Regions from separate parts of the Niveispirillum sp. CC-CTL257 genome, predicted to be linked through region 2. Evidence: riboswitches for the same ligand, from Rfam matches in the RefSeq annotation. Region 2 holds a riboswitch; the other holds the start of a gene.
What was found. Region 2 has a riboswitch for glycine ahead of ABC729_RS08575 (phytanoyl-CoA dioxygenase family protein). Riboswitches for the same ligand answer to the same signal wherever they lie in the genome.
Positions count from the first base shown of each region.

Region 1 (4,770 bases), 670 kb from region 2:
ACGGCGGACAGCTTGTCAGCCAGCGTCACGGCATTGGCGTGGTTGATGCGGGCCAACTGCACCAGCCCCTGTTCGCCCAACAGCGACAGGTGGATGGTGAAGGCCAGCGCGCAGAGGCCGGAGTTGGTGCAGATGTTCGACGTCGCCTTTTCGCGGCGGATATGCTGCTCACGCGTCGACAGGGTCAGCACGAAACCGCGCTTGCCATCAGCATCCACCGTCTGACCGCACAGGCGGCCCGGCATCTGGCGCACATACTTGTCGCGTGTGGCGAACAGGCCCACATAAGGCCCGCCGAAATTCAGGCCATTGCCGATCGACTGGCCTTCGCAGACCACGATGTCGGCCCCCATGGAACCGGGGGAGGGCAGCAGGCCCAGCGACACAACCTCCGTCACTACCACGATGACCATCACGCCCTTGGCGTGGGCGGCATCGCAGAGCGCGGTGAAGTCGCGCAGATGGCCGAACAGCGACGGGGTCTGAACCACGACGCAGGAGGTCTCTGTGTCCAGCAATGCGGCCAGATCCTCAGCATTCTTCCAATCCGGGGCCTGGGCGCGGATATCCATGCCCATGACGCCACAGGTGGTTTCCACCACCTCGCGGTAATGCGGGTGCAGGCCGCCGGACAGGATGACCTTGTTGCGCTTGTTCACGCGGGCTGCCATCAGGACGGCTTCGGCCGTACCCGTCGCCCCGTCATACATGGAGGCGTTGGCCACATCCATGCCGGTCAGCAGCGCCACCTGCGTCTGGAATTCAAACAGGTACTGCAAAGTGCCCTGGGTCACTTCCGGCTGATACGGCGTATAGCTGGTCAGGAACTCACCGCGCAGCAGCATCTGATCGACCGAGGCGGGGACATGGTGCTTGTAGGCACCGGCCCCGACAAAGAACGGCACGGACGACGCCGTGACATTCTTGGCGGCCAGGCGCGATAGGTGGCGTTCCACCGCCAGCTCACCCATATGGTCGGGCAGGCCCGCGATCTTTCCCGGCAGCTTGGCATGGTCGGGAACGTCACGGAACAGGGCATCCACACTGTCCACCCCGATGGTGGCCAGCATGGATGAACGGTCGGCATTGGTCAGCGGCAGGTAACGCATCACAGCCCCTCGGTGAAGGACTTGTAGGCGGCCTCGTCCATCAGCGCCTCGAACTGCGCCATGTCCTTGATGGACATCTTGAAGAACCAGCCATCGGTCTCCGGTGCGGTGTTGACCAGCGAGGGATCGTCACCCAGGGCCCCATTGCCCTCCAGAACCGTACCATCGACGGGGGCATAGATTTCCGAAGCGGCCTTCACCGATTCGACCACGGCGGCGTCCTTGCCCTGCTCCAGCACCTTGCCGGCATCCGGCACCTCGACGAACACCACATCGCCCAGCGCATTCTGGGCATAGTCGGTGATGCCGACGGTGGCGATGCCGCCGTCCAGCTTGATCCACTCATGGTCCTTGGTGAAACGGATGGTCATGGGTCGGTCTTTCGATTGGAGGTAACGTGAGGGAGAGGGCTCAGCCCTTGAAATAACGGTGCGGCGCAAAGGGCAGTGCGGCCACCTTGGCCGGCAGCGCCTTGCCGCGCACGATCAACTGGACCGGGGTCCCGACGGCGGCGGAACCGGCATCGACATAGCCCATGGCGACCGGGCCGCCGACGGTGGGGCCGAAGCCGCCGCTGGTGATTTCCCCGATGCGGTTGCCGGACAGGTCCTGGATTTCGGTATGTTCGCGGGCGGGGGCCTTGCCTTCCGGCAGGATGCCCACTCGGCGGCGGGAAGGGCCGCTGGCCAGTTGCGCCTGCACCACGGCAGCACCGGGGAAGCCGCCTTCCGTGCGGCGGCGCTTGGAAATGGTCCAGTTCAGGGCGGCTTCAATCGGGCTGGTGGTCGTGTCAATGTCATGGCCGTAAAGGCAGAGGCCAGCCTCCAGACGCAGCGAATCGCGCGCCCCCAGACCGATGGCCTCGACGCCCTCTTGGGCCAGGATCAGGCGGGCCAGCCTTTCAGCATCGGTGGCACCCACGCTGATTTCGTACCCGTCCTCGCCGGTGTAACCCGACCGGCTGATCTGCACGGCGATGTCGTCGATCACGGCAGTGCGCGCACTCATAAAACTCATGCTGGCCGCTTCCGGCAGCAGGCGGGCCATGACGGATGCGGCCTCCGGGCCTTGCAGCGCCAGAAGGCCGGCATCATCGCCCAGATATTCCAGGCTGATATCGGTCGACAGCTTGGTCTTCAGATGCGCCAAGTCGTCCGCTTTGCAGCCGGCATTGATCACCACATACAGGTGATCCTCGAACCGGGTGACCATCAGGTCATCCAGGATGCCGGCTTCATCATTGGTGAACATGGTGTAGCGGATGCGGCCCGGCGCCAGGGCGGCGATATCGCCCGGCACCAGCGCTTCCAGCGCCTGGATGACGGCGTCGATGCTGGCACCCCGCAGACGGACCTGCCCCATATGGGACACATCGAACAGGCCGGCGCGGGCGCGCGTATGCAGATGTTCCTTCAGCACGCCCAGCGGATACTGCACCGGCATGTCGTAGCCGGCGAACGGCACCATCTTGGCGCCCAATTCCACATGAAGGTCATAAAGCGGCGTGCGCAGCAGGCTGGTGTCACCCAAGGTGGGGCACTCCCATCAGGACAGGTTTCACCCGTCACGGGGATCGTCCCCGCGGCGGTTGCCCCCCTCTGTCCTGGCCCCTGAGAGATTCGCGTCGCCATTCGGCGTCCACTTACTCCGTCGGTGGGCTGTCGGCCCGGTGAACCCGAGCCCGCCTGCTTTCCAGATGTGCCTACCCTTCGCGGTCCTTTTGCCTGAGAGTTTCCGGGGGCGGTTGCTCCTTCGGCGCTGGCTCCTGTCACCAGGAACCAGTCTCTCCCGCATGGGGTCGTCGGCTGATCGGCGACAAACTACGCTTTGCGCCGCCGCTGTCAATGCAAAGTCGCGCAGGCGTGACCCCACGCGATGTGCTTACCGGCCTTCGTTGGAATTCCGGTTGGCGGCCACTTGCTCCGGCGTCAGTTGGAACCCGACCAGCACTTCATACCAGCGGGCATCCATGGTCTTCGGCACGGGGATCACCTGGGTCAGGGTCTCCTGCGTGTCGGTGCCCAGGGCGACGCTGGTGGTGAAGGTCTTCTTGGACAGGATGTTGCGGTTCGGGTCGGTGACGGCCACGAAATAGGTGACGGGGATGGAACCGCCCGCCACACCTTCATTGGCACGGCCCGTGATCATGACGCTGGCGGCGATGGTGACGGACGTGTCGTCATAGCCGCAATTGGCCAGGATGCCAGACAGGATAGCCACACCCTGATCGGTGCGCAGGGTGCCGGCATCGCGCAGCACGCCGACATTGGGGCAGCCGGCGACCATATGGTCATTCTCGGCACAACCGGCCAGCGCCAGCATACCCATGCCGGCAAGGGCGGCCAGGGTCATGCGGCGGGCTGCTTTCCTGGCATGCAGAACCGGGCTATGGTTGGGCCGGGTGGTCATCATGGGGCTGGTCATCAAACGTCCGTTCACTTCCATATCACCGGGACATGAATGGGCGGCGACCATGTCATAAGAATGGCACCTTCCCACACGCCGGGTTGCGACAATATAGGTGGGCATCCAGCCGCGCAAGCGTGGCACCCGGCACTGACACGTATCGACAGGGACACACCCATCACCATGGCCGACAATATCACCCCCCCCGCCGCGCTTCCGCCCCTGCATGTGCTGCTGGCGGCCCCGCGTGGTTTCTGTGCCGGGGTGGACCGGGCCATCCAGATCGTGGAAACCGCGCTGAAAAAATTCGGCGCCCCCGTCTATGTCCGGCATGAGATTGTGCATAACCGCTTCGTGGTGGAAAATCTGGAGGCGCAGGGGGCGATTTTCGTCAAGGAACTGGACGAGGTGCCGGACGACCGGCCCGTCGTCTTCTCCGCCCATGGCGTGCCCAAGGCCATCCCGGCCGAGGCACAGCGCCGCAACATGATCTATGTCGATGCCACCTGCCCGCTCGTCTCCAAGGTGCACCGGGAGGCCGAACATCATCACGAGGCCGGGCGCACTGTCCTGCTGATCGGCCATGCCGGCCATCCGGAGGTGGTGGGCACCATCGGCCAGCTGCCCGAAGGGGCGGTGAAGCTGGTGGAAACGGTGGAGGATGTGGCTGGTCTGGTCATTGATGATCCCGATAATCTGGCATTCGCCACCCAAACCACCTTGTCGGTGGATGATACGGGTGCCATCGTCGATGCGCTGCGCGACCGCTTCCCTGCCATCTCCGGCCCGAAGCGGGAGGATATCTGCTACGCCACCACCAACCGACAGGGTGCGGTGAAGGCCATCGCCCCGCGCGCCGATGCCCTGCTGGTGCTAGGCGCGCCCAATTCGTCGAACTCCGTCCGGTTGGTGGAGGTGGCGCGCGCCCATGGCTGCACCCGTGCCATGCTGGTGCAACGTGCGGCCCAGATCGACTGGGACCGCCTGTCCAAGGTCCGCACCCTGGGCATCACGGCCGGTGCCTCCGCCCCGGAGGTGCTGGTGGATGAGGTGCTGGCCGCGTTGCGCAGCCGGTTCACCGTGACCGTGGAAGAGGTGGTGACCGCCACGGAGAATGTGATTTTCAAGCTGCCGCGCATCCTGGCGGCGGAATAGGCTCTAGCTACTTCGCCGCCGGCTTGCGTTCGGCAGCCAGCCGACCGAACACGGGCTGTGCCTGTGGCGACATGACGCGCTGCCGCTCGCGCACCTTGGC
Region 1 covers NZ_JCAJXE010000001.1:2,465,994-2,470,763, reverse strand. Annotated here, with positions in the region: gene gcvPA (aminomethyl-transferring glycine dehydrogenase subunit GcvPA) at 1-1,109, opposite strand, end outside; gene gcvH (glycine cleavage system protein GcvH) at 1,109-1,480, opposite strand; gene gcvT (glycine cleavage system aminomethyltransferase GcvT) at 1,521-2,639, opposite strand; glycine riboswitch at 2,812-2,910, opposite strand; gene ABC729_RS11505 (hypothetical protein) at 2,991-3,533, opposite strand; gene ispH (4-hydroxy-3-methylbut-2-enyl diphosphate reductase) at 3,699-4,670, shown strand; gene ABC729_RS11495 (methyltransferase domain-containing protein) at 4,678-4,770, opposite strand, start outside.
Region 1: another riboswitch for glycine. It lies ahead of gcvT (glycine cleavage system aminomethyltransferase GcvT); the one in region 2 lies ahead of ABC729_RS08575 (phytanoyl-CoA dioxygenase family protein).

Region 2 (4,770 bases):
ATCCAGAAGCGCCGCTTGGCCAGCCGCCTGATTTTCTCATCCCCCAACGCCGTCTCCAGAATCCGATCCTGGCGCTCCTGCAGGCCCAGGCTCTTATCCCGCGCCAGGCGCCAGCGTTTCAGGTCGCCCGGCGTCGTACACAGCATGCGCTCGCCCACCACGAAAATGGGACGCCAGCGGAACCGCCGGGCAAAGCGCGACCCGAACAGGGCGGAGCGCATGCCATAGCCGGTGAAGGCCTCCTTCACCTCATCCCACAGCGATTTCTGGTTCTTCTGCACCCGACCGTCATTCAGCACGATGCTGGACAGGTTCCAGTCGTGATAGAACATGTCCTTGCCCACGGCGTTGCGCGCCAGATACTCGTCATAAAGCAGGCTGCCCTTCTGCGCGATCAGGTTGGCCGAGTAATGGTAATCGCAGACGACACCGCAAGCACCGGTGCCGGAGAAGTCACTCCGCTCCCCCTGCGGCGGAGAGATGAACAGGCCGACGACATAGATACCCTGGCTGTTCAGCCGCTTATAGACATCCGAATACATGCCCACCACGTCGGACGCCCGCACCCCCTTGCGGTGGGATTTCAGCCAGGCCGGGTCCAGGCTTTCGATGCCCATCATGCAGAAGCGCAGGCCCGCCTTGGCGGCCAGCACCTCGAACCCCGGCGTCTTGGTAACCGTATCGCCGCGCAGGAAGCTGCCCCAGCGCATGTCCAGCCCCCGCTCCACCATACCTTCCAGCAGCTTGATCGTATGCCGGTGGTCGCCGCCGAAATTATCATCAGTGAAGATGAATTCCCGCACCCCCTTGGCATGCAAGGCCGTCAGTTCCTCCAGCACCCGCTCCACCGATTTGTAGCGCTGCTTGTAGTCCCAGAACTTGTTGATATTGCAGAAGTCGCAGCGCTGCGGACAGCCGCGGGAGATTTCGACCGCAGCCGCAAAGCCCTGACTCATGCCCATGCCATAGGGGGCGAAGTCAAACCGGCTCCAGTCCGGGACCGGCGCCTTGTTAATGTCGATCAGGGGGAGCTGCGCATTGGATTTCTGCGCCGCGCCATCGGCACCCTTCCACCACAGGTTCGGCACGTCGGACAGATCCACCTGCCAGCCCGTCAGATGCTGGATCAGGCGGCGGAAGGGGATCTCCCCCTCCTTCACCACAATATAATCGGCACCCAGCGCCAGCCAGCGTTCGGGCCAGGCGCTGGCATGGTTGCCACCCAGGATGATCTTGACCTTGGGGTTCAGTTCGCGGGCCAGACGGATGGTCATTTCCGTGTCCATGGCCTTCAGGGATGTCATTACGCTGATGCAGATGATGTCAGGTTTTGCCAGCCGGTGCTTATAGGCGGCAAAGGTCTCACGCGCCACATAGCCATCGAAAATCTCATAATCGATGGACAGGTCCGCGATGGAGGAAACCAGGATGGGATAGACCGCACTGGGCATCTTCACCATCTCGCCCAACGTATCGACGGGAATGGGCCAGCTGTCGATCAGGGTCTTGGGATGCAGGAACAGGATATCCAGCGTTTTCGGGCTGACCGGCGGCATCGGATCAGGCCCCCAGAAGGCAGCGGCCCGTTCCTCAGCAGCCAGTTTGCTGATCCCTTCCATGAATGCCCCCGTTAACCCTGTTTTCCATTGTGGAAGCCAGTACAACCGTGACCGGTCGCTTCGTCAAGCCACCTTGGTCATATGCCCTTCTCCCGACATGCGGAAAGGGGCATCGGGTCAGCAAACCATGCCCCGCCGGAAGCACTTGACCCGGACGGGCCAGTCAGGCCAGATCATCCCCACACCCATGCGGGAGAGCGCGGATAAAGCCGCCGCCGAAGGAGCAACCGCCCCGGAATCTCTCAGGCACCCGAACCGCATGGGGCCGATGACATCCGAAGAGTGGACGGGATGGCACCGCCGCCCGCCCCGCCGAAGGAGAAAGCCGCCGGTGCATGCCGCACCGATGGCGAAACTCTCAGGCCCAGATACGGATGGGGCATGCAACCAACCACCCATGCGGTGGGAAAGGAAAGCCATGCCTGCCACCTGCCAAACGCGACAACCCATGCGTGGGCTTTACCGACCACTTTCCAAACGCAGGGGTGCCGCACTATGCTCTCGGCGCGCCGGCGCCGTGCCGGATATGATCTGGCCCCATCAGGAAAGATTGACACGATGAGCGTTGCCGTGTTGGACAGCCCCTTGACCGCAAAGAGTCTCGTGACTCCGGATTTCTGGCTCGGGATGAATCCACGCCTGCACGTGGCGGATGGTCAGTTCCTGAGCACGTTCACGCCGTTCAACATCGATGCTGATCTGGCGAAGCGGGCACGCGAACTGGTTTTGCGTGAGGGGTACATCCATCTTCCGGGACCCATTCCCTGGGGGCTGCCCCTCGACGCGATGCGCGATGCGGTCGGTAACCTGAAAGGTGCCGGGCTGTCGCCGGTCTTCGCCTATGCCTATGACGAATTCTGGGTCATTTTCGCCAGACTGCATAACCTCATTCAGGCGATCCTGGGCGATGATTACATGATGTTGCCGGATTTCTGGGCTTGGCATGTGGACCCGCGCGCGGGCGAGGCTGGATGGTCGCCACACCGGGATAAGGGCCGCCAGTCGCTGTTTCCGGATGGCACACCCAAGAGCCTGACAATCTGGCTGCCATTGTCGAATGCCAATCCGCTCAACGGCTGCATGTATATGCTGCCTGCGGATCGGGATAAGACCTACAACACGGAAAATGAGCGGCAGTGGGCTCCGAACCTGCCGGATATTCGGGCGCTGCCTGCTACGGCCGGTGATATTTTCTGCTGGAATCAAGCCGTACTGCATTGGGGTGCGCGCAGTTCGCCGCGCGCGACAGAGCCTCGGGTCAGCATCGCCTTTGAGTTTCAGTTGACGAAGGTGGACCCCTTCAACCGCCCCCTGCTGCCGCCCATGACCGTCCCCGGGATGGAACGCCGTATCTCACTGATATGTAAGCAGATTCTGCAATACAAGCATATGTACCCTCTGTCGGCGGAGCTACAGGCTCTGGCGATGGAAAGGTTGAACATACAGTCCTGATCCAATCTCGCGCTCGGGTACGCCCGCGCCGGCCGGCATTTGCCGGGCCGGGCGGATACCTGCGCCCTTCTCCCGGAATGATCCATCATGACCATCAGCGTCTTCGACCTGTTCAAGATCGGCGTTGGGCCCAGCAGCTCGCACACGATGGGCCCCATGACGGCGGCCTTCCGCTTCACCGCCCGGCTGGCGGAAACGGGGTGGCTGGCCCATACCGACCGTGTCACCGTCACGCTCTATGCCTCGCTGGCACTGACGGGGCGTGGCCATGCCACCGACAGTGCTGCCATCACCGGTCTGGCAGGATTTCAGCCGGCCACGGTCGATCCCGACGCGGCAGAGGCGCTGGTCCGGTCGGTCACGGACAACCACCGCCTGCCACTGGGTGGGACACGGGAGATTGCGTTCGACCCTGAACGCGACATTGAATGGCGCGGGTCAGAACGCCTACCCTTTCACCCCAATGGCATGCTGCTGCGTGCCTTTGATGCCGACGGCACCCTGGTCGCCGCCCGCACCTATTATTCCATCGGCGGCGGCTTCGTCCTGGACGAGGATGAGGCGCGGCAGAACCAGGGCGATGGCGGCAGCGACGGCCCCACCCCGCCCCCGCATTATTACGAAACCGCCGATGGCCTGCTGTCCATCGCGGCGGAGACGGGGCTGTCGATCCCCGACATCATCTTGGCGAACGAGTGCGCGACGAAGCCGGAAGCAGAAGTACGCGCCGGCCTGGACGCCATCTGGTCCGCGATGGAGGCCTGCACCGACCGTGGCATGCGCCAGGACGGCCTTCTGCCCGGTGGGTTGAAGGTGAAACGCCGGGCCGGGCGCCTGCACCGCGATCTGGTGGCCCGTCAGGAACGCATGCTGACCGATCCTTTGTCCGTGCTGGACTGGATCAACCTCTGGGCCTTGGCCGTGAATGAGGAAAATGCCGCCGGCGGCAAGGTGGTGACGGCCCCCACCAACGGTGCGGCGGGCGTGGTGCCCGCGGTCCTGCGCTATTATGACCGGTTCTGTAATGGCAGCCGGGAGGGCCGCCACCGCTTCCTGCTGACCGCTGCCGCCATCGGTGGCCTCTACAAACGCAATGCCAGCATCTCGGCGGCCGAGGTCGGATGCCAGGGCGAAGTGGGTGTCGCCTGTTCCATGGCCGCCGGCGCCCTGGTCGCCGCCCTGGGCGGCACGGCGGCGCAGATCGAAAACGCCGCCGAGATCGGGATGGAGCACAATCTGGGCCTGACCTGTGACCCCATCGGCGGTCTGGTGCAGATCCCCTGCATCGAACGCAACGCCATGGGTGCCATCAAGGCCGTGGACGCCGCCCGTCTGGCCATGATGGGCGATGGTTCCCACCATGTCTCACTGGACCGCGTCATCGAAACCATGCGCCGTACCGGGGCGGATATGAGCGAGCATTACAAGGAAACCTCGCTGGGCGGCCTTGCCGTAAACGTCCCGGAATGCTGACTTTCCGCGTGGTTCCTGTTATGCTGTTCGCCTCAACGCTAAAACTGTACCTGCACGAATTCGGAACGCATGGCTTTCGGAGTTGGAGTGCCATGCGCCTCTGAAACACCCATCGATTTTGTGTTTCACTTGGTTGCGTAGCGCGGATCAAACCATGTCTGCCCTGAACTGATTCAGCACCCGTAGGTCAGGTCGAGCCGCAAGGCGAGCCCTGACAGGAAAGGCT
Region 2 covers NZ_JCAJXE010000001.1:1,799,809-1,804,578, forward strand. Annotated here, with positions in the region: gene ABC729_RS08570 (B12-binding domain-containing radical SAM protein) at 1-1,619, opposite strand, end outside; glycine riboswitch at 1,800-1,887, shown strand; gene ABC729_RS08575 (phytanoyl-CoA dioxygenase family protein) at 2,001-3,071, shown strand; gene ABC729_RS08580 (L-serine ammonia-lyase) at 3,159-4,544, shown strand.